DNA from 3 places in the Paraburkholderia sp. Ac-20342 genome. Region 2 is predicted to be linked to each of the others. Evidence: predicted binding sites of a transcription regulator. Region 2 holds the regulator's gene; each other region holds the start of a gene.
What was found. Region 2 encodes FNR, which switches genes on or off when oxygen is low (the NO sensors DNR and NnrR bind a similar motif). Its sites were predicted from a motif close to TTGATNNNNATCAA; they were not measured.
Positions count from the first base shown of each region.

Region 1: a site for FNR is predicted at 1,054-1,067, ahead of G3N58_RS18550 (basic amino acid/polyamine antiporter). Genes of this name have one in related genera too.
Region 3: a site for FNR is predicted at 5,638-5,651, ahead of G3N58_RS18535 (universal stress protein). Genes of this name have one in related genera too.

Region 1 covers NZ_JAAGPQ010000041.1:42,312-49,463, forward strand. The annotation lists gene G3N58_RS18540 (oleate hydratase) at 1-443, opposite strand, end outside; gene G3N58_RS18545 (UDP-glucose 4-epimerase) at 741-998, shown strand; gene G3N58_RS18550 (basic amino acid/polyamine antiporter) at 1,206-2,693, shown strand; gene speC (ornithine decarboxylase) at 2,752-5,106, shown strand; gene G3N58_RS18560 (arginine deiminase) at 5,109-6,332, shown strand; gene G3N58_RS18565 (ornithine carbamoyltransferase) at 6,365-7,152, shown strand, end outside.
Region 2 covers NZ_JAAGPQ010000002.1:102,762-109,913, forward strand. The annotation lists gene G3N58_RS01250 (LuxR family transcriptional regulator) at 1-516, shown strand, start outside; gene G3N58_RS01255 (XRE family transcriptional regulator) at 500-817, opposite strand; gene G3N58_RS01260 (acyl-homoserine-lactone synthase) at 972-1,565, shown strand; gene G3N58_RS01265 (FCD domain-containing protein) at 1,795-2,484, opposite strand; gene G3N58_RS01270 (universal stress protein) at 2,783-3,250, shown strand; gene fnr (fumarate/nitrate reduction transcriptional regulator Fnr) at 3,487-4,281, shown strand; gene G3N58_RS01280 (SUMF1/EgtB/PvdO family nonheme iron enzyme) at 4,507-5,808, shown strand; partial or broken gene G3N58_RS01285 (transposase) at 5,918-6,139, shown strand; gene G3N58_RS33940 (hypothetical protein) at 6,120-6,329, opposite strand; gene G3N58_RS01295 (TIGR00366 family protein) at 7,094-7,152, opposite strand, start outside.
Region 3 covers NZ_JAAGPQ010000041.1:35,302-42,252, forward strand. The annotation lists gene G3N58_RS18505 (DUF3564 domain-containing protein) at 45-419, opposite strand; gene G3N58_RS18510 (cytochrome C) at 460-774, opposite strand; gene G3N58_RS18515 (helix-turn-helix domain-containing protein) at 1,015-1,824, opposite strand; gene G3N58_RS18520 (response regulator transcription factor) at 1,790-2,221, opposite strand; gene G3N58_RS18525 (response regulator transcription factor) at 2,403-3,050, opposite strand; gene G3N58_RS18530 (PAS domain-containing sensor histidine kinase) at 3,047-4,420, opposite strand; gene G3N58_RS18535 (universal stress protein) at 4,728-5,564, opposite strand; gene G3N58_RS18540 (oleate hydratase) at 5,822-6,951, opposite strand, start outside.

The DNA of each region.
Region 1 (7,152 bases), on a different contig from region 2:
AGCGTCATCAAATGCTTTTCGGCGAGTCCGCAAGTGGGCGCGTTTTCGCGTTTGCCGTCTCTCACGAGCCGCGAACTGGACGAGGTACGGATAGTCTCGTTCCAGTCGAAGATCTCCTGCGTCACGTTCCTGCTGTCATCCAGGGTCGGAATCGATGAGAAGAGATCGTAAGTGCATAGATATTTGCTCTCCAGCATGCGGCCGCCGCGCACGATGCAGCCACTTTCCGCATTGCCCGCCCCGTCCAGGCTGCCGCCGGGTTTGTCGAGCGCTTCGAAAATGAGGATGTCGCAGCCGCGCACGTGGCCGTCGCGGATCAGGAAGGCGGCAGCGGCCAGCGAGGCAATGCCGCCGCCGACAAGATAGAACCTGCCGACCTCTGCGGTGCTGCTGCCGAGGTCGTCGCGCCGCGTTTGTGCATGAATGGGGGCGGAGTTTTGCATGTTGTTTTCCTTTTCATGTTCGCCGCAATCGGAGTGCGAGCGCACCACCTTCGCATCTGGAGGAGCGTTGGCCCAACATACGCGTGGTGTCGGTATTTCGATTGAGTTGGATCAAACAACGTTTGCTGAGACGCCGCCGTGCACTTCCACCCGTCGCCTGTCGTTTCGGCGCGGCTTCGGCGTATCTCGCCACTTTGCCACCCTGTGATTCATATCAAAGTTGCCGGACGCTTCTCCCATACGATGGTTCGGCATATGCGTCATCAATCTGGTTAAACGAAACATCAGGAGCGAGTCATGGCGCTTTGCGGAAATGTTAGTGACGGTAATTGGTCGGTGTCGGTGGAGACGCATCAGGCCATGGGCGGTTACGACTGCTCGATCCAGCTTAGCCACACCACACCGGAAGGCACATTCACTCACAAGTTCACTCACAGCAGCATTTTTCCGAGTGAACGCGAGGCTGTACTCGCCGGGTTTCGCGAAGGCATGACCTGGGTGCAACTCAAGATGTCGAAGACGCTATCGGTGTCGTTGGGTGTAGACGGGATGTAGATGGGGTAGGGGCGGAAGCCCGCTTCGGTCTCAAGCCCGCCGGTCCGCGTGCAGCTTGATACAGATCAATTGGGGCAGGTCGAAGTCTTCTATTCTCGATTGCAACAACCGGTCAGGTGCGGAGCTTCAAGGCTGACGGTCACCGTTCCAATCAGAAATTCACCGTGCCGCGCGGCCGCGCACCCACCCGGCACCAGGAGAGAAACAATGGATCAGCCGCATGGCATTTTGAGCGGTGCTCAAGCGCAACCTTCTGGCGTGTCCCAGGCCCGCAGCCGGAAGTTGGGCCTGCCGCTGCTCACGGGAGTCGTCATTGCATCGATGATCGGCGGGGGCGCATTCAATCTGCCGCAAAACATGGCGCAAGGCGTGGGGCTTGCTGCAGTGGTGATCGCGTGGGTCATTACGCTGATCGGCATGTTCTTTTTATCGAACACGTTTCGCACGCTGGCCGACAAACGGCCGGATCTGAAGGCCGGCATCTACTCGTATGCGAAAGAAGGCTTCGGTCCGCTGGCTGGTTTCGAAATGGCATGGGGATACTGGCTGTCGGCCGCGTTCGGCAACGTCGCGTTTGCGGTGTTGTTCATGCAGACCGTGGGCTATTTTTTCCCGATCTTCAAGAGCGGTAATAACTGGCCGTCAATCATTGGCGCGTCGCTGCTGATCTGGGTGATGAATTTCGTCGTGCTGTCCGGTGTGAAGCGGGCAGCGATCCTGAACGTGATTTCGAGCGTGCTGAATATCGGCACCATTGCGGTTGCCCTGTGCGCGATGGCGGTGGCGATCAAGGGCGGGATGTTCTCGTATGACTTCTGGGGGCAGCAGCAACATCTGGGCAGCCTGCTCGGCCAGGTCAAGAGCACGATGCTCGTCACGCTATGGGTTTTTATCGGCATCGAGGGTGCTGTCGTCGTTTCGGATCGCGCGGACAAGGCGTCGCAGGTGGGTGTCGCAACGTTTCTCGGCCTGCTCGTCTGCACCGTGCTGTACTTCCTGTTGTCTGCGTTACCTTTCGGCGTGATGCATCAGGCGCAGCTCGCGGGGCTCGCATCGCCGTCCGCCGCCTACGTGCTGAAAGCGGCGGTCGGAGATTGGGGCGCGGTCTTTATTTCGGTGGCACTGATGTTGTCGCTGCTGAGCTGCTGGCTCGCGTGGACGATTCTGGTCGCCGAGTTGCCGTATGAAGGCGCGAAGGATGGCGTATTTCCGAAGTTTCTGGCGCGCGAAAACCGCCGCCACGCCGCCGCGCCGTCGCTGTGGATTTCGAGCGCCACGATGCAGCTCGCGGTGTTCGTCGTGCTTTTTGCCCATGACGCATGGAACTGGTTGATCTCGATCACCGGCGTCATGATTCTGCCGCCTTACCTCGCCAGCACCGCGTTCCTATGGCGCTATGCGTTGCAATCGAAGTACGAGGCGAGTGCGGGCGAAACCGTTCGCGAGTCGATCTGGACCGGTGTGCTGGGGACGGTCTATGCGGTCTGGCTGCTTTACGCGGCCGGCCCGCAGTTCGTTCTGATGTCGACCATTCTTTTTGCCATCGGATTCCCAGTGTTCTGGTGGGCCCGGCGCGAGCACGCACCCACTGAACCGGTTTTCACTCGCCGGGAAATCGTCGTCGCCGTGATTCTGACCGCCGTGGCGATTGCCGCGCTGGTGCTGTTCGCTCGCGGCACGGTCAAGCTGAGCTGAACCGTTCGGCGTGGACGCCGAACCCTGTTCCATTGCGGTATTTTCATCAGGAATCACGATGCCATACGACCAGATGTTTGGTTTCCTGTTTTGTTGCGCGATGCCACTGCCGCCGACATTGCCGTCTTCGCGGCTGCAGCGCATTGTCGATGAACTCGGCCGGCTCGGTTACGGCACGACGATCACCGCCGAACCCGCCGAGGCCTGTTCCGCTATCCGCAGCGACGCGTCAACGGGATGCATCGTTGTCGAATGGTCGCTGAGTGAACCGGAAAGTGACGTCGAGTCGTTTGTCCGGTTCGTGCGCGAGCGCGGCCTGGATGTGCCGGTCTTCATTCTGGTGGAGCGTCATCTGCTGGAAGAAATTCCTGTGGCGGTGCTCGGTCAGGTGACGGGCTACATCTTCATCGAGGAAGACACGCCGGAATTCGTTGCGCGCAATCTGGTGAGTCATTTGCACAGCTACGCCGATTCGCTCAAGACGCCGTTCTTCGGCGCGATGGTGGACTACGCGGAGCAGGCCAATCAGATGTGGACCTGCCCGGGCCACAACGGCGGGGTGTTTTATCAGAAGAGCCCGATTGGCCGCGCGTTCGTCAAGCATCTGGGCGAAGCCGTATTCCGCAATGACCTGGATAACTCGGTCGTCGAACTGGGCGATCTGCTTGTGCATGAAGGCCCGGCACTGGCGGCGCAAAAGGCTGCCGCGCGCATATTCGGCGCGGAACGGACGTATTTCGTGCTCAACGGGACCTCGACGTCGAACAAGATCGCGTTGACCGCACTGGTAGCGCCGGGCGACCTCGTGCTGTTCGACCGCAACAACCACAAGGCCGCCCATCACGGTGCGCTGTTGCTGGGCGGCGGCATCCCGATCTATCTGCCGACCACGCGCAACGCACACGGCATGATCGGGCCGATCGATTTCGATGCGCTCGACGAAAGGTGCGTTCGCGACAGCATCCGGCGTAACCCGTTGATCAAGGACCCGCACGCCTGGCAGCGCGAAAGGCCGTTTCGCGTCGCGATCATCGAACAATGCACCTATGACGGCACGATCTACGACGCGCAAATGCTCATCGAGAAAATCGGGCGGCTGTGCGAGTACATTCTGTTCGACGAAGCATGGGCCGGATTCATGAAATTTCACCCGTTGTTCAAAGGTCACTTCGCAATGGGTCTCGAAGGACTGGATGCGTCCGCTCCCGGCATTATCGCCACGCAATCGACGCACAAACAACTGGCGGGTTTTTCGCAGGCATCGCAGATTCACGTCAAGGATGAGCACCTGGATGGACAGCGCAGACAGGTGAGCCATCGGCGCTTCAATGAAATGTTCATGCAGCATGCGTCGACCTCGCCGTTCTACCCGCTGTTCGCATCGCTCGACGTTGGTGCGCAGATGATGCGCGGCCGTTCAGGCGAAGTGCTGTGGGATGACACCATTCGGCTCGGCATTGAAATGCGCAAGAAGATTCGCGCGCTGCGCCGCGAGTACGAAACCACTGAAACCGATTCGGCGCGGCAATGGTTCTTCGATCCGTTCGTGCCGGATGTGGTCCAGTTCGAGAATCGGACCGAGCGTTGGGAAGACGTGCCAACCGAACGGCTGGCCGCGAGTGCGGACTGCTGGGAACTGGTCCCGGGGCAGAAGTGGCACGGTTTTGGCCCGCTGGCGGCGGGCTATGCGATGACCGACCCGAACAAGCTGACGTTGCTCACGCCCGGCTTCGATCGTGGCACTGGTGAATACGCAGAGCATGGCATTCCGGCGGCGGTGCTCGCCGAGTTCCTACGCGAAGTGCGGATCGTGCCCGAGAAGAACGATCTGAACAGCATTCTGTTTCTACTGACACCTGGGCTGGAATCGTCGAAGGCCGGCACGCTGCTTTCCGCGCTGGTACGGTTCAAGCAACTGCACGACGACAACGCGTTGCTCGACGATGTCATCCCATCTTTTGTCGCGGCCCATCGCAAGCGTTACGCCGGTGTCGGGCTGCGTGATCTTTGCGCGCAGATGCACGGCTTTTATCGCGAGCATAACGTCAGCCGTCTGCAGCGGGAGCAGTTTCGCGCGTCGCATTTCCCCCAGGCCGCCATGCTGCCGCAGGAGGCGATGCACGAACTCGTGCGCAATAACGTCGAGCTGTTGCCGATCGAGCACATCGGCGGCCGGATCGCAGCCACGCTCGCACTGGTCTATCCGCCTGGCATCGGCGTGATTGTGCCAGGCGAACGATATGACGAAAAGGCGTTGCCGATGCTCGACTACTTCCGGATGTTCGAGGAAGGCGGCAACCGTTTTCCCGGCTTCGAAAATGAGATTCAGGGCATCTATCGCAAGACGGAAAGCGATGGAAGCACGCGGCTTTATACGTACGTCGTAATCGAGCAATCTACTTCCAGGGGGTAACGATGGCTTCAGGCGTTCATTCGGAGGCCGGCAGGCTGCGCACGGTCATGGTTTGCAGTCCCGGGCTCGCGCATCGGCGCTTGACGCCAGCGAATCGCGAAGCGTTGCTGTTCGACGATGTGATCTGGGTCGACCGGGCAATCGAGGATCACAAGGTATTCACCGGTGTGCTGCGCGAACGGGGCGTCGAGGTACTGGAATTCCACCACCTGCTCGCCGAAACGTGTCTGAATCCGGTGGCACGCGACTGGATTCTGGACCGGCGCATCGTTGAAGAAGAAGTCGGAACAGGCATGCTGCGTGAGTTGCGGCTGTGGCTCGAAGAGATGCCCGCGCAGCAACTGGCTGACGTGCTGATTGGCGGGGTGGCGAAGGCTGAACTGCCGTTCGACGCTCGCGGGCTGTTCGGCGGCTATCTCGAGCGCTCGGACTTTGTGATCCAGCCGCTCGTCAATCTGATATTCCAGCGTGATCCGAGCGCGTGGGTGTATGGCGGCGTCACGCTGCATCCGATGTTCTGGGCCGCGCGGCGGAAAGAGACCTTGCTTCTTGCCGCCGTGTATGCCTTCCATCCGCGCTTTGCCGGCGAGGTCAAGACATGGTGGGGCGGTCCCGAGACGAGCTATGGCGTCGAGACGCTCGAAGGCGGCGACGTGATGCCGATCGGCGGAGGCATCGTGCTGATCGGCATGGGGGAGCGCTCGAGTCCGCAGGCGGTCACGCAGGTCGCACGCGCCTTGTTTGCCGGTCACGGCGCCAAAAGGGTGATCGCCTGCCAGTTGCCGAAAGCGCGCGCGTCCATGCATCTGGACACGGTGTTTTCGTTTATCGACGTCGACTTCGTCAGCATTTATCCGGACGTCGCGGATGCCATCCGGTGCACCAGCCTTTATCCCGGAGATGAACCCGGCGAGATTCGCTACGAACGTCATGAGGAAAAATTTCTTGCTGTCGTGGCGAAGGCATTGGGTCTCGGCTCGCTGCGCGTATTGACTATCGGCGGCGACACCTATGAAGCAGAACGCGAGCAATGGGATGACGGCAATAACGTGCTGGCACTCGATCGCCGGGTGGTGCTCGCCTACGACCGCAATACCTGCACTAACCGGAAGATGCGCCAGGCCGGTGTCGAGGTCATCGAAATCCCCGGTGGCGAGCTTGGGCGAGGCCGAGGCGGTACCCACTGCCTGAGCTGTCCGATCGAGCGGGACGCTATCCCTCTCTGACGCGCTCCGGAAATGACCGACTAACGGAAATCATCATGTTCAACGTACATAACCGAAGCTACCTCACGCTGATCGAATACACACCGCGCCAGATCCGCTACCTGCTCGACCTGTCGAGAGATCTGAAGCGGGCGAAATATGCCGGTACGGAAACGCCGCGCCTGAACGGCAAGAATATCGCGCTGATTTTCGAAAAGACGTCGACGCGCACTCGTTGCGCGTTCGAAGTCGCCGCGCACGATCAGGGGGCTCACGTGACCTATATCGATCCGGCAGGTTCGCAGATCGGACATAAGGAATCGATGAAGGATACGGCTCGCGTGCTGGGCCGCATGTACGACGCGATCGAATATCGGGGATATGGCCAGGAGATCGTCGAGGAACTCGCGAAATATGCGGGGGTGCCGGTCTACAACGGTCTGACCGACGAATTCCATCCGACGCAGATGCTGGCCGACATGCTGACGATGCACGAACACAGTGATAAGCCTTTGCATCAGATCAGCTATTGTTACATTGGCGACGCGCGCAACAATACCGGCAATTCGCTGATGATCGTGGGTGCGAAACTCGGCATGGATGTCCGCCTGTGCGCGCCGCGTCGTCTGTGGCCGCACGACGAACTGATAGAACAGTGCCGCGCCATCGCGGCCACCACCGGCGCGCGTCTCACCTTGACTGAAAAGCCCGGCGAAGCGGTGAGGGGCGCGGACTTCATCTATACGGATGTGTGGGTATCGATGGGGGAGCCGTTCGAGAAATGGGGCGAGCGGATCAACGAACTTTTACCGTACCAGGTTAATGCAGCACTGCTGGCCTC
Region 2 (7,152 bases):
GTTCATATCGACCCGACGGTCGCGCATTGCCTGTCGCGCGTCGCGCCGCTGATCTGGACGCCGGACCTTTTCTCGACCACGGCGCAGCAGGCGCTTTACGAGGAAGCTCGCTCGTACGGCCTGCGCTCCGGTGTGTCGCTGCCGATTCATGGGCCGAACCAGGAAGCCGGCATGATGTGCTTCGTCAACGACAGCAATCCATCCGAGGAATTCCGGCGCGATCTCAACGCCGTGCTGCCGAACCTGGTGTTATTGCGCGATCTCGTGATCGACACGAGTCAGCGGCATCTGAATACGCATGCCCAGACGTTGCTGCCCAAGCTCACGCCGCGCGAGCGCGAATGCCTGAAATGGACCGCGCGCGGCAAATCCACCTGGGAGATATCCCACATCCTGAACTGTTCGGAAGCCGTGGTGAACTTCCACATGAAGAACATCAGGACGAAATTCGGTGTGAATTCGCGGCGCGCGGCGGCCGTGATTGCGGCGCAGCTCGGGCTTATTGACCCGGGTTGAGCAACGCGGCGGCGTCGCGGCTGTACATCACGCGTTCGGCGCGGCCGAGGTCGGCGTCGGACACCGTCTTCATGAAATACAGGCCCAGCAGAATCGACACCGGTGCCGGAATCTCCGCGCCCGACTCGAAGCGGCTGCCGCGCGACTGCGTGACGCCGAAACGAGCCCAGAAACGGCGCTGGCTTTCCTTTTTCTTCTTGCGATAGGCAATGATCAGCACGCGATCCACTGCCGAGGAAACGTCCGCCGAGCGCGGCTGGAGATGGGTTTGCGGTTGCCAGTGACTATCGAGGAGTTCCATTTTTGAGCCTTGTAGGTTGAGTGTGGATACGTGTCCGAATTCTGCGTGACCCGATAAGCATCCACACCTATCCAGGTAGGTAGGTGGCAGAACGACCCAAAATGCATAAGTTTTCCTGCGTACTGGTAACCCCCAACACGTTCAGGAGAACGTCATGCAGACAACGATCCGGATTGGAATGCGGCAGGAATTCGACAACGAGGTCATCAACGAGATGTACCGCCTGCGGGCCCGGGTATTTCACGGCCGGCTAGGCTGGGAAATCCCGACCATCGCCGGCATGGAGATCGACGGCTACGATGCGCTCGGGCCGCACTATATGCTGATTCAGGGAGAAAACGAACAGTTGCGCGGCTGTTGGCGCCTGATGCCGACGGAAGGGCCCAATATGCTGAAGGACACCTTCCCGCAGCTGCTGCACGGCGCGGCCGCGCCGGTCGGCCGGCATATATGGGAATTGAGCCGCTGGGCGATCGAAACCGGCGGCGAGGAACAGTCGTTCGGCTTCACGGACATGACGATCCGCGCGATCCAGGAAGTCATGCGCTTCGCGCAGCGCATGGGCATCTCACGTTACGTCACGGTGACAACCACACCGATCGAACGGATGTTGCGCCGCGCCGGCCTCGACATCAGCCGGCTCGGCGAGCCGATGCAGATCGGCGTCGAGCGCGCCGTGGCACTCAACGTTGCAGTGAGCGAAAAGACCCTTACCGCATTGTTCGGACCGGTCGCGGCGGCAGCCTGATCGCCGGCTGAAGCGAATTCGAGCGCGGCCCGGTTTATGGACACCGTTTGACGGTCACGGTTTGCAGCCCTGATCGCCGTCTGATCGACGGCTCCGACTCTCCGCCCGATTCCAAGCCCGACTCTCGATCCGACTCCAAGCCCGGTTTGTGGCACCGATTCGCAGCCTGACAACAACCCGGCTGTGGCTTGACCACCGCGACACCCAATCCGGCGGCATGCGCGCCGACTCAGGAACCGAACATCCGTTCGAGAGCGTTCTCGAGATGCGCGCGCATCGCCGCCTCGGCGGCAGCCGCGTCCCTGCGGCGAATCGCATCGAGCACGGCCATATGCTCGGCCTGCACGAGCCGCTGCCGCTCCACCGTTTTCACGAGCGACAGATTGCGCGACAGGTTCATGCTGAACACGATCTGCTCCTCGATAAACGACATGACCGTGATGAAAAACGGGTTCTTCGAGGCGCGCGCGACCGCCACATGAAACATGAAGTCGTCCTTCGCGCCGATCCCCTGGGCTTCGATGATGCGCTCCAGTTCGTCCCACGCCTGCTCGATCGCCGCGATGTCCTCGGCATCGGCCTTCAGCGCGGCCTGCGCGGCCGCGCCCGCCTCGGTCACGATGCGGAATTCGTAGCAGCGGCGGATATCGGACAGCGTTTCGAGCGGCGCGAAGCGGCGCACGTCCGGATCGGGCCGCCGCGCGACGGTCGTGCCCGAGCCATGCCGCGTCGTAATGATGCCGTCCGCCCGCAGCCGCGCCAGCGCCTCGCGCACCGTCGGCCGCGAGGTCGCGAAACGCTCGGCGAGCGCATGCTCGGTCGGCAATCTCTCGCCTTCCTTGTACTCGCCTTCGAGAATGCGATTGAGAATGTCGCCGTAAATCTGGTCGGGCAAGCCCCTGGTTTTACGATCGTTCATCAGCGGACTGGGCTACTTGTCTGAATATGGTCTGATTGTAAGGCCAACCCTGTGACGCCTTGAGAAAACTTATGCGCCCTGTATTTTCCCGGGGATCGCCCGCGCTTGCCGCCGCAACGCTCGTCGCACAGCGACTGAGCCGCGAAATTTGGCAAATGTTTGATTTACATCCTGGTCGAGTGCATCTTTTCCGGCAATCATCTAAGCTTCGTTGGTATAAAAGACCGAGGAGCCCGGCCGCTGCAACGTTTGTTGCACAGCGGTTGCGGCAAATGCATTTCTCAGAAGCGGAGTCGATATGTACACACGCATTCTCGTCGCGGTCGACGGCAGCAATACCTCGCGCCGTGCGTTCGAAGCAGCGCTCGATCTGGCCAAATCCAATGGCGCGGTTTTGCGGCCGTTCTATGTCGTCGAAAACACGCCGATGTATTTCGAGGCGCCCGGCTACGATCCGTCCATTCTGCGCAACCGGCTGATCGAGGAAGGCCAGGAGCTTCGCGCGGAATTCTCGAAGGCCATGGCCGACCAGGGTGTGCGAGGCGAGCCGGCGGTTTCCGAGGCGTCATCGCTCGGCGATGTGTCGGATATCGTGCTGAAGGCCGCGGAAGAATTCGGCGCCGATCTGCTCGTGATGGGCACGCATGGCCGGCGCGGCTTCCAGCGGCTGATTCTCGGCAGCGTCGCCGAGCGCTGCGTGCGTCAGGCTACGCTGCCGGTGCTGCTGATTCCGTCCGCCGCGGGCACCGGGAAGGAATCCGCCTGAGTTGTTGCAGCATGCGCCGGGCACCGCATACAACGCGATGCCTGGCGGCAACCGGGCCGCCGTGTCCGCCGGCAGAGAACCCACCGGCACAATCCCCGGCGGCTCATCGTCCCGCTCCGGAGTGAACGCGCAGGCTTCGCAGAATGCCCACTCAGCCCACGCGTCACTTTGCCACCCGGCCCGTGCAAAGACGGATGGGACAATCGATTCACCCTTACGCTTACCGCGCGCAGACCATGCCGACCTCTTCCGCTGCTAGCCGTTCCCTACCCCGCGCCACCGGCACGGCCGATCGCACCACCGGCGCGCCGCCCGCGCGCGGCAGCCGCCGGACCCCAGCCGCACGCACCGCCGCGCGCTGCTCGAGTTGCTCGATGCGGCAGCTCTGCATGCCGCAGGGCTTGTCGCCGGAAGAGCTGTCGAAGCTCGAAACGCTGATCTGCTCGGCGCGTTCCGTGCAGCGCGGCGAAGCGCTCTATCGCAGCGGCGACCACTTCGACAGCATCTACGCGGTGCGCTCGGGCTCGATGAAAACGGTGATGGTTCATCGCGACGGCCGCGAGCAGGTCACGGGCTTGCGCCTTGCCGGCGAAGCGCTCGGGCTCGACGGCATCAGCGCGGACGTGCATGCGTGCAGTGCCGTCGCGCTCGAAGACAGCAGCGTCTGCATCGTGCCGTACAGCGCGCTGAAGCTGCTGTGCCGCGAGATCAGTTCGATGCAGGAACGCATGCACAAGCTGCTCGGCGCGCAGATCGTCAGCGAGGCGGCGCAGATGATGGTGCTCGGCTCGCTGTCCGCCGACGAACGCGTCGCCGCGTTCCTGCTCGACGTATCGCAACGCAATGCGCAGCGCGGCTATTCGTGGGCCGAATTCAATCTGCGCATGACGCGCGAGGACATGGGAAGCTATCTCGGCATGACGCTCGAAACCGTCAGCCGCACCCTGTCAAGATTTCAAAAGCAAGGTCTCATCGACACGCAGGGCAAGCACATTCGCATCGTCGATATCGAAGGACTGCGGCAGGTTTGAGCCGTCTGTCGGCCCGCTCGTGAAAGGGCTTACGGGCCCGTATGCCGTCTTTTTCCAGCGGTATTCCTCGCAGCTTTTCGTGCGCTTTTCGCGCACTTTTCACCTTGGCACGGGCCCTGCGAGCGGATAGAGTTTTTGGACCGTCCCCCGTGGCAAGCCGCTCGCGCGGGACAGGAGTGAGCGCCTTGCGCTAACTCTGCTCGACCGCCTTAGGAGACCCGGCGAATGAATCGCGACCCTGCTCCGCATCACCCGCTCGTGCAACGCCTGATCGACGCGCGTCGAATCACCGACGCCCTCTTTGCCGTCGTCAAACCCGAACACCTCTATGAGCGGCCGATCCGCGAACGTCATCGCATCGTGTTTTATATCGGCCACCTCGAAGCCTTCGATCGCAATCTGTTCGACCGGCGTCTGTTCGATCTGCCCGCGTTTGCGCCGGAACTCGACCAGCTTTTCGCATTCGGCATCGATCCGGTCGGCGGCGGCTATCCGACCGACGAGCCGAGCGACTGGCCCTCGCTCGATACGGTGCGCGAGTACGCGGTACGCGCGCGGCGGCAAATCGACAACGCGCTCGACAACCTCGGCGACGTGGCTCGCGGCGAGGCAGCAGAGCAGTTGCTCAACGTCGCGATCGAGCATCGTCTGATGCATGCCGAAACGCTCGCGTACATGTTCCATCAGTTGCCGCTCGCGCAGAAGGACACCGCATTGCGTGAGGCCGTGGCGACGCGTCCCGAGCGGCGCGGGGCGTTGTCGTCGATGGTGAGCGTGCCGGCCGGGACCGCCGTGCTCGGCATGACGCGCGAGGCCGGCCGCTTCGGCTGGGACAACGAGTTCGGCGCAAGACAGGTCGAGGTGCCCGCGTTCGAGGTCGACCGCCATATGGTGACGAACGGCGCGTTCCTCGGGTTCATCGAGGACGGCGGTTATCGCGAGCCGAAGTGGTGGTCGCCACGTGACTGGGCGTGGCGCGAAGCCGAGCGCATCGACCATCCGGCCGGCTGGTCGCAACGCGCGGCGCGAAGCGACCATGGCGAATGGACGCTGCGCACGATGTTCGACGAGGTGCCGCTGCCGCTCGATTGGCCCGTCTACGTCAGTCACGCCGAAGCGAGCGCCTATGCGCGCTGGGCCGGCAAGACGCTGCCGACCGAAGCGCAATGGCAGCGCGCCGCGCATGGCGCGCCGCTGGCGGCATCGGGCAATTTCGACTTCCGCAGTTGGGACCCGCAACCCGTCGACGCGCATCCGGACAACGTCAGCACGTTCGGCGTCGAAGGTCAGTTCGGCAATGGCTGGGAGTGGACCTCGACGTTATTCGACGCACTGCCCGGCTTCGAAGCGTTTCCGTTCTATCCCGGCTATTCGGCCAACTTCTTCGACGGACAGCATTACGTGCTCAAAGGCGGCTCGGCGCGTACCGCGGCATGCATGCTGCGGCCGGAATTCCGCAACTGGTTTCAGCCGCATTATCAGTATGTTTATGCGGGGTTCCGCTGTGTGAGGGGTTTGACGGATTAAGCGATAGTTGACGCGGAAAATCGACTATCGCTTTATTGATCTGCTGCAGGAATCCTGGACAGAAATGAGTGTTAGTGTTTCGGAGCAATTTTCCCCATGACACGGGAGATTGGCGACGAAACGCAAACAGTACCCGGTGGAGCAGATCGTGGCGGCGCTCAAGCAGGCTGAGCTGGGCATGCCGGTGGCGGACCTGATCCGGCAGCTGGGGATATCCGAGCAGACGTATTAGCGATGAAAAAAGCAGTACGCGGGCCTGGAGTCGAACCAGGTCCGCGTACTCAGGCAGTTCCAGGACGAGAATGCGCGGCTCAAGAAGCTGGTTGCGGAACCCAGTCGAACAGACGCGCTTTACTGAAACCGCAGACGGCCGCCGCGCGATAGGGACGCCCGTCCCCGATGCGAGTGGCCATTGCGAGAACGCCCTGTTGGACGCGATCAGCCGAAAACCGCTCGCCGCCGGAAAGAGCTGCAATCATCTCCCCGGTCTGAGCGGCCACCCACATTTCGTCATCGGTCACTCGCTCAACCCCGATACTTACACATGACAGGCCCAGACTGCCGCATCTGGCGCACACCCCGGGCACCTGCCGTCGCCACCATAGTCCAAGGCGACGCGCTGGCGGACTGCCACAGGTCGAACGAGCGAGCCGCATCGCATGCCGCGGGCATACGGTAACGACACTGACATCCCAAAGAATCGGGCGCAACGCCGCCGGATACGATCTCTCGCGCAAACATTCGGGACAATGACGCGGCCCATCGGCTGCCACCCAGCCAGGTCCAGCACTGACACGAGCGCCGCAAGCGAAAGGTAACGGACCGCGGACAGTCCTGTTACTCTCGCCAGAGCCGTTTCGAGCCTTTCCGTACGTCCGCGCGCAAACAGGGAAACGGCGGCACTACGATTCCACCAGGAAAAGTGCCTCCATCTCCGGAAATCGTATCCCGAGCATGGCGACGGTTGACGAGATCATCGACGGCAACCGCATGTGCTTTGGCCAGCCGGCACAAATAGCTGACAACCCCTTCGCAATTCCACTGCCCCACGCACATTGGCGGAATCTGGCATAAGACCGATAAGTTATCCATAGCAATCACCAGGGGATTCTACCGTGCAGCTCAGCCCCCCAGGCGATTGCATGGCCTCCAAAAGAGATTCTTGCTTCATTTTTTTACCATGAATCATCTCATCTCAGACGCAATAACATACTATTTGGCTTAGGTTACATATCAATATAAAATAATAATGTCGAAAAATTCGACAATTATGTTCTCCGGATTTCTAAGGCATCCAAGGTGGATGATATTGAAGAGTGCTAGTCAGAGCCCAAAGAAGGAAGA
Region 3 (6,951 bases), on a different contig from region 2:
AGACCCGCTGTCAGTCTTCCTTATCGTGATGATTCACACGGTGTTCAGCGTGTCTCGTCGCCTGCAAAAAAGCTGCTTTCCGGGTCGATGCATTCGGTGTCGATACATTGCACGTGCCATTGGCCGCTCATCAGCGCTTGACCTTTATTGGCACACCATTGGGCACGTCCGGTTTCTCCTTCGAACGAACTGCCGGGCGCGTTCAGATCGAGTCCTTCGAGCACGCAGGTGGGTGTTGAATCATGCGGACCGCACACGAGTGTGTTGCCGCAGTCGACGTGCAGCGTGCCCCACTCGGGCAGTTCGAGCCCCAGGTGTCCTTCACGCGACCATTGGCGCGTTTCCTTGTCGAGCCACAGGATGACGAATGCCATTGGATTGATGCGATCGAACGTGTCGAGGTGGATGGTGAGACGCATGACTTTCTCCTGGTGTAGCGCGTGCATCTGCAGATCGCGACTAGCCGGCTGACTGCCTCAGAACCCACTGGATCAACACGTGCGCGTCTTCCGGAGTGATCGGGCCGCCGCGATCCGGCGGCAGTGGCATGGCTGCATCGCCCCAATGTGCTTTGCCGCCGACCCGCAGCTTGTGTTCGAGCATCGCCTGTGCACCCGGCACGTCGCGATAGCGTTCCGCGATCTGTTCGAACGAAGGCGCGAGGAAGGGTGCGTCGCGGGTATGGCAGAACATGCAATGTTGTTGATTGACGAGAGCGGTCGGCTCGGACTGCGCGCGCGCTGCGCCATTTGCTGTCAGTAATGCCGCAAACAGGATCGCGGTAAGAAATTGCGGGGAAGCGGCATTCACGACACACACTCCACGAAAGGTTTCAGGATCAGTGTAGGGTGCGGGACGCCGTTACGATTGACGCACGTCAAGCCGATGTTTTTTCACTGGTTCGCGGATGCATTTGCAGTTGAGGTACCCGTGCTCACGTGCAAATGGTGTTTCCGTGGAGTGAACGACGAATGGCGAACGGCGTCGGTGGTGCACCTGACGCGGCCTTTGCAACTACACCCGGGCGAGGCCGTCCATATCAAGAATTCTGATCTGCTTGCCGTGCGTGTCGATCAGCCTGGCTTTCTGGAACTTCGACATCATGCGGCTGACGGTTTCGAGTTTTAAACCGAGGTAGCTGCCGATTTCTTCGCGCGTCATACGCAGGTGAAACTCGGCCGGCGAGTAGCCGCGTGATTTGAGCTTGCTCGACATATTCAGCAGAAACGTTGCAACGCGCTGGTCAGCGGACATCGTGCCGAGCAGCATCATGAGTGTCGCCTCGCGCACGATCTCGCCGCCCATCAGTCGATGCACATGCTGCTGCACTGCCTTGACGTCGCGGCACATGGTTTCGAGAAGATGGAACGGGATGATGCAGACCTTGCTGTCCTCGATGGCTGGCGCGTCGCAACTGTGCTGCCCTGAACAGATACCGTCGAGGCCGAGCACATCGCCGGCCAGATGAAACCCCGTGACATGTTCGCGGCCGTCACGATGCATTACGACCGTTTTGAAGGAGCCGGCCCGAACGGCATAGATGTTCTGGAACGAGTCCCCCGCGCGGAACAGCGATTCCCCGCTTCTTATCGTGCGCGATGGGCAGATCAGCGCTTCGATCCGTTCGGTCTCGGCCGGTGTCAGGCCTTCTGGCAGGCAGAACGCGTGCATCGCGCAAGCCGAGCAATTGGCGCCCGAGCGCTTCGGGGCTGGCGTTGCAGCACCAGCGGTTCGCGGCGAGGGCAATGAGGCTTGCGCGACGATCCGGGCTTCGGAAAAGTCGACAACGTCAGACATGATGTGCTCCAGGATAATGAAGGCCACGTGTGCAGCGCTCGTGGGTAATCTGCCTGATCGTGTTGCAGGCGAGATCGAATTCACTCGTTTTGTCGAAGAAATACTGCGCGCCGTTGGCGAGGCACGCCTGACGGAAACCGTTGTCCGAATGGTTCGTCAGCACAATCGTGATCACCGGGGACCGGCTTTGCGCGAGACCACGCAACAGCTCCATACCGGTGCCGCCGGTCAGATGCAGATCCATCACCACAAGGTCCGCGCTCGTGCGCTCGATGCCGTCAAGCGCGGGGAGGGGTTCTTCGGCAACGCCCACGATCTGCACACCCTTGATCGTAGCGAAGTGCGCTGCCATGCGTTTCCTGATTGAAATCGTGTCCTCGACGAGGAACACGCGCAAGGTTGGCAGTGACGAGCTTGAGTTCATGGCTCGCAGTATCGGCCGCTCTATCTCAAAATAAAATCGGCGGCGAACGAGCTTGAGGTAGGGGAGTGCGAAGCTCGTGTAGGGAATTTCCTACGCGCGCCTCGCGACAGCGGAGTGGGGGCGCGAGCGGCGAGGGCCAGGACGGCGGAGCGGGCGTCGCGATAAAGGTGCTGTGACCTCGTTAGATGTCCTCGTCGTCCCCAAGCAGTTTGTGACGCGTGGCGTAGCGCACCAGCGCGGCTTCGTGCGGCATCTGCATTTTCTCGAGGATACGGGTTTTATAGGTACTCACTGTTTTGCTGCTGACACACAGTTCGGTGGCAATCTCAGTGAGCGTTTGCCCTGTGGCGATGCGGCGGAACACATCGAATTCCCGGTCGGACAGGCGCTGATGAGGCAGCGTGTCGGCGGGATCGTTCAGGCTCTGCGCAAAGCGTTCAGCCATGGCGAGGCTGACATAGACTCCGCCGCCGGCCACCTTGGTGACCGCCGAAACCAGTTCGGCGCTGGCGCTTTCCTTGGTGAGATATCCCGACGCACCAGCCTTGAAGGCTCGCACGGCGTACTGTTGCTCTGCGTGCATGGTGAGCACAAGAATGCGCAGCGCCGGTAGCTCATCCCTGATCTGCTTGATCAACTCGACGCCGTTGCGCCCCGGCATTGACAGGTCCAGCACGAGCACCTCGGCCGGATGCGAGCGAGCTAACGCAATCGTGCTGACGCCGTCGCTGGCTTCACCGACCACTTCGAAGCTTTTTGCGTTCTGCAGGATATGTCGCAGACCATCGCGCACAAGCGCGTGGTCGTCGGCAATCAGCACTCGAATCATGTTTGGCTCTCCTGCAGTTGGACGGCCGCGGTTGGAAAGGTGACGACCAGAACGAAGCCTTTGCCGTTGGAAGTGTGAATCTCGACCGTGCCGCCCAGCATGTACGCACGTTCACGGATGCCGAGCAAGCCAAAGGATTTTTCCGCGGACGGCGTCGATGCGGTGGCACCGCGACCGTTGTCCGCGACCTGCACGACGCAGGCATCGGCCTGGATGCGCACCGTGAGTGTGACGACGGTGGCCTCCGCATGGCGGGCCACATTGGTCAATGCCTCCTGGACGATACGGAACAGCGTGGTCGCGCCTGCCGGCGCGAAATGCATGTCACCGACGTCGATGTCGCGGTTCACATCGATGCCATAGCGGTTCGTGAAGTCGTTGGCGAGCCATTCGATCGCCGGAATCAGACCGAGGTCGTCGAGCATGACCGGGCGCAGATCGGCGGCGATGCGGCGTACCGACGCAACGGTCACGTCGATGAGCCGCCGCATGCCCCGCAGTTGCTGCAGAAGCTCGGGTTCCGCCGTGCTTTCCAGCGCCTGTTCGACTGCGGAAAGGTCCATTTTCAGCGCGGTCAACTGCTGTCCGAGGTCGTCATGCAATTCGCGGGCAATGCGGGTTTTTTCTTCCTCGCGAACTTTCTGCAAATTGGCTGAGAGTTCGCGCAGTTCCTCGCGCGATTTACGCTGCGCATCCTCCGCTTTCACGCGCTCGGTGATGTCGCGCAGCATCACCGTATAAAGCTTGTTATCGCCGTCGCGAACCTGGGAAATCGACGCCTCGATCGGAAACTCTTCACCGTTGCTGCGCAGGCCGAACAGCACGCGCTGCTGCTTGCCCATCTGCCGCTCGGACACTCCCGTCACGCCGAACTGTTCGACATGCCGCGCGTGCGTCGCGCGAAAACGCTCCGGAATGAAGCGCGAGAGCGAGGCGCCGAGCGCCTCCTCCGCACTGCAGCCGAACACATGTTCGGCCATGGGATTGAAGATGATGATGTTTTGCCGTTCGTCGACAGTGATGATGGCTTCCATCGATGAGCGGATGATCCCCATCAAGCGTGCCGCGTTGGCGCTGGACAGATTGCGTGCCTCGTTTGTCGCTGTGTAGGCACCGTGTGTGTGTGCGATCAGAAAGGCCGCGACGGCGAAGAGACAGGCAGCCGCGATGCACGCTATCAGCAAGCTGTTTTCCCTGAGCGGGGCTTCGCGCAGCGACAGGTCCACCGTCCAGCGCCATATTTCCAGCGCGAGCACGAGCGCGACGGCAAAGGCGAGCGCTCCGACAAACGCAGGACGTCGCACAAGCGCGGCGACTCGCGCCCGCGGTGATGAGCCGGACATGAAGGGCGTTTTACCGTAATGGGGCATGCGCGCCTCTTTGGGTGAAAGACAATCCGCGGTGCCGGTCGATGTTGGGCGCGGAGTGGGTCACAATGCCACGATGTTTCCCGCTTCGGTTGCGTTCAGCCTTCGCCCCGTGTGCCGCGTGCGCCGCCCATTTTGCGCGAATCGCACGGATCATGCCAGTGTCCCGATGGGCGGCGAGGTGTGGCGATCCCGCGTGCGCAGGATCTGGACGAGGGGCGAAGCGCCTCGATGTGCGGGGTGCTTTGAATTGGAGCGGGCGGCCCGGCCTGCGTAAAGTACGCTGCGGGTGAGCGTGCGGAGTACAGGTTCAATGCGACATCAACACGGGCACGGTCATCGACTTCAGGATCGTGCGGGTTGCCCCGCCCATCAGCAGTTCCTGCCAGCGTGAGTGGCCATAGGCGCCCATCACGAGCAGATCCGCGCCGAGAGCGTCCGCCTCGGAGAGCAACGTGTCGCCGATCGGGCCACCTGAGCTCGCATCGACGTCCCTGATCTCGACACGGATGCCGTGCCGCGCGATCACCGTCGCGATGTCGGTGCCCGGAATGCGCGCGCCCGGTTCGCCGCGGCCTCCGTTCACGGCGACGATCGTGGTGAGCCGGGCGGTGCGCATGAACGGCAGTGCATCGTGGACGGCGCGAGTGGCTTCGCGGCTACCGTCCCAGCAGACCATTACGTGGTCGCCGGGGGAAGTGACGCGGGTGGCATGCGGCACCAGCAGCACCGGTCGGACAGCGGACATGACGAGGTTTTCGGGGAAATAGTCGCCGACGTACGATTCCGGATCGTGCGGGTCATCCTGGCTGGCAATCACCAGATCGGCGTAACGGCCTAGAAGCGGCACCGCCAGATTGGCTGGATCATCGACGGCGATCCACTCACCCGCGATCTCCGCGCGGCGCAACTCCGCGTGAAACAGACGCTCGATCGCCCCGCGCCGTTCGGCACGCAACTGTTCATGCGCGGTGTAGTAGTCGGCGGTTCCGTCCATTACGTACAGCGAGCGCGGATCGGGACTGAACACGGCAAATACACCGGTTAGATGGGCGCCGAAGTGCTTCGCGAGGTGCAATGCCATTTCGAGCCGTGGATGCACGCGCTGGCTCGTGTCCAGGTGAACGACGATGGTTTTGTAGCTCATTGCAAAGCTCCAGAAGTAGGTGAGTGGCGCACGAACGCGTGATCTGAGTCTATGAGCGGGCGAGTCCGCCGCGTTGATTCAGATCAATGGTGCGGTGGTAGGCGCGACTGATGTCGAAGCTCGTCGGCCGAGGTGACCCTCGGTCGCTGCGCGAGATGCGCGAACCTGCGGACAAGCGCGCCGCCTTTTCATGCAGGGCCGCTGTCCCGCTCTTCCCGATGCGGGCGGCACGCTTCTGGCCGCCCGGCAATCGCTGACTAGTGGTCCCGCCGCGTCGAGAATGTGTTGTAGATGACTCGAGGGTCATGCTGCCCCTTGTAGACATCCGGTGCGCTCCGATCGAGCCCGAGCAGCGTGTAGACGGCATTCTGTGCCGAGCGCACCGAGTATTCGACGGTGAACACGACGTCGTCCGGCAGTTCGCAGAACTGTCCGATAAAAGCGACGTTGCGCCAGCCTTCGGGCACCACGGCGGGCCGGTCGCCGCGGCTGCGTGGCAGGAACTGGCTGGTAATGAACGGCATCATGCACGGGATGCAGTTGGCGTGTTCGAGAATGCGGGCCGCCTCTGCGTCCGTCTTCACATGACCGAGAATTTCCGTGAGGATTTCACGGCCGGTGCAGGCGGACATGGGTTTGTTGACGAAATTTCCAGACTGATCGACGCGCAAGCCATAGCCCCAGAACACCTGTACGTCCGCCGGCTGACCGATGAAATGCGGCTGATGCGGCAAGACGATCGAGGCGAGCCAGTTCGACTCGGGAAAAGTAATCAGGCCGCCCTCGCCGGGGACATTGCCGGTCAGGTCGCGGATCAGCCGGAACAACGTCGGTTCGCGCAGTGTCACGGTGAACGAGAGCCACTTCGACGCGTCGATATGATCGGCGAAGACCGACGGGTGGCCGAATTCAGGCCGGCCGGCCGCGATGTTTTTCCACAGGCTCCAGGCGCCCGTCGCCTCGACCGTATCTAGCGACGCGGGACGGTCCATTCCGCCCACGCTGGACGCGTCGGTCATCGAGCCGAGCGTGACGATCACTCTGTCGGCGGCACCGACCGGCACCTCGAAGCGTCGCGCCGCACGTTCGCAAACAAGGCCGCTCACACGATTCAGCGGGCCGGTCTCGTCGAACTGCAGATCGGTGACGCGGGTGTCCGCCTGGAACTGGACGCCGTGCGCGTCCAGCCAGCGGCACAGCGGCCGGACCATCGAGTCGTACTGGTTGTAGACCGTGCGCATGATGCCGTGCAACTGGTTGAGGCCCGCGGACATATGCGCAAAACGCAGCAGATACCGGCGGAATTCGGCGGCGCAATGCCATGGCTGGAACGCGAAGGTCGTGCACCACATCAGCCAGAAATTGGTCTCGAAGAACGATGCGTCGA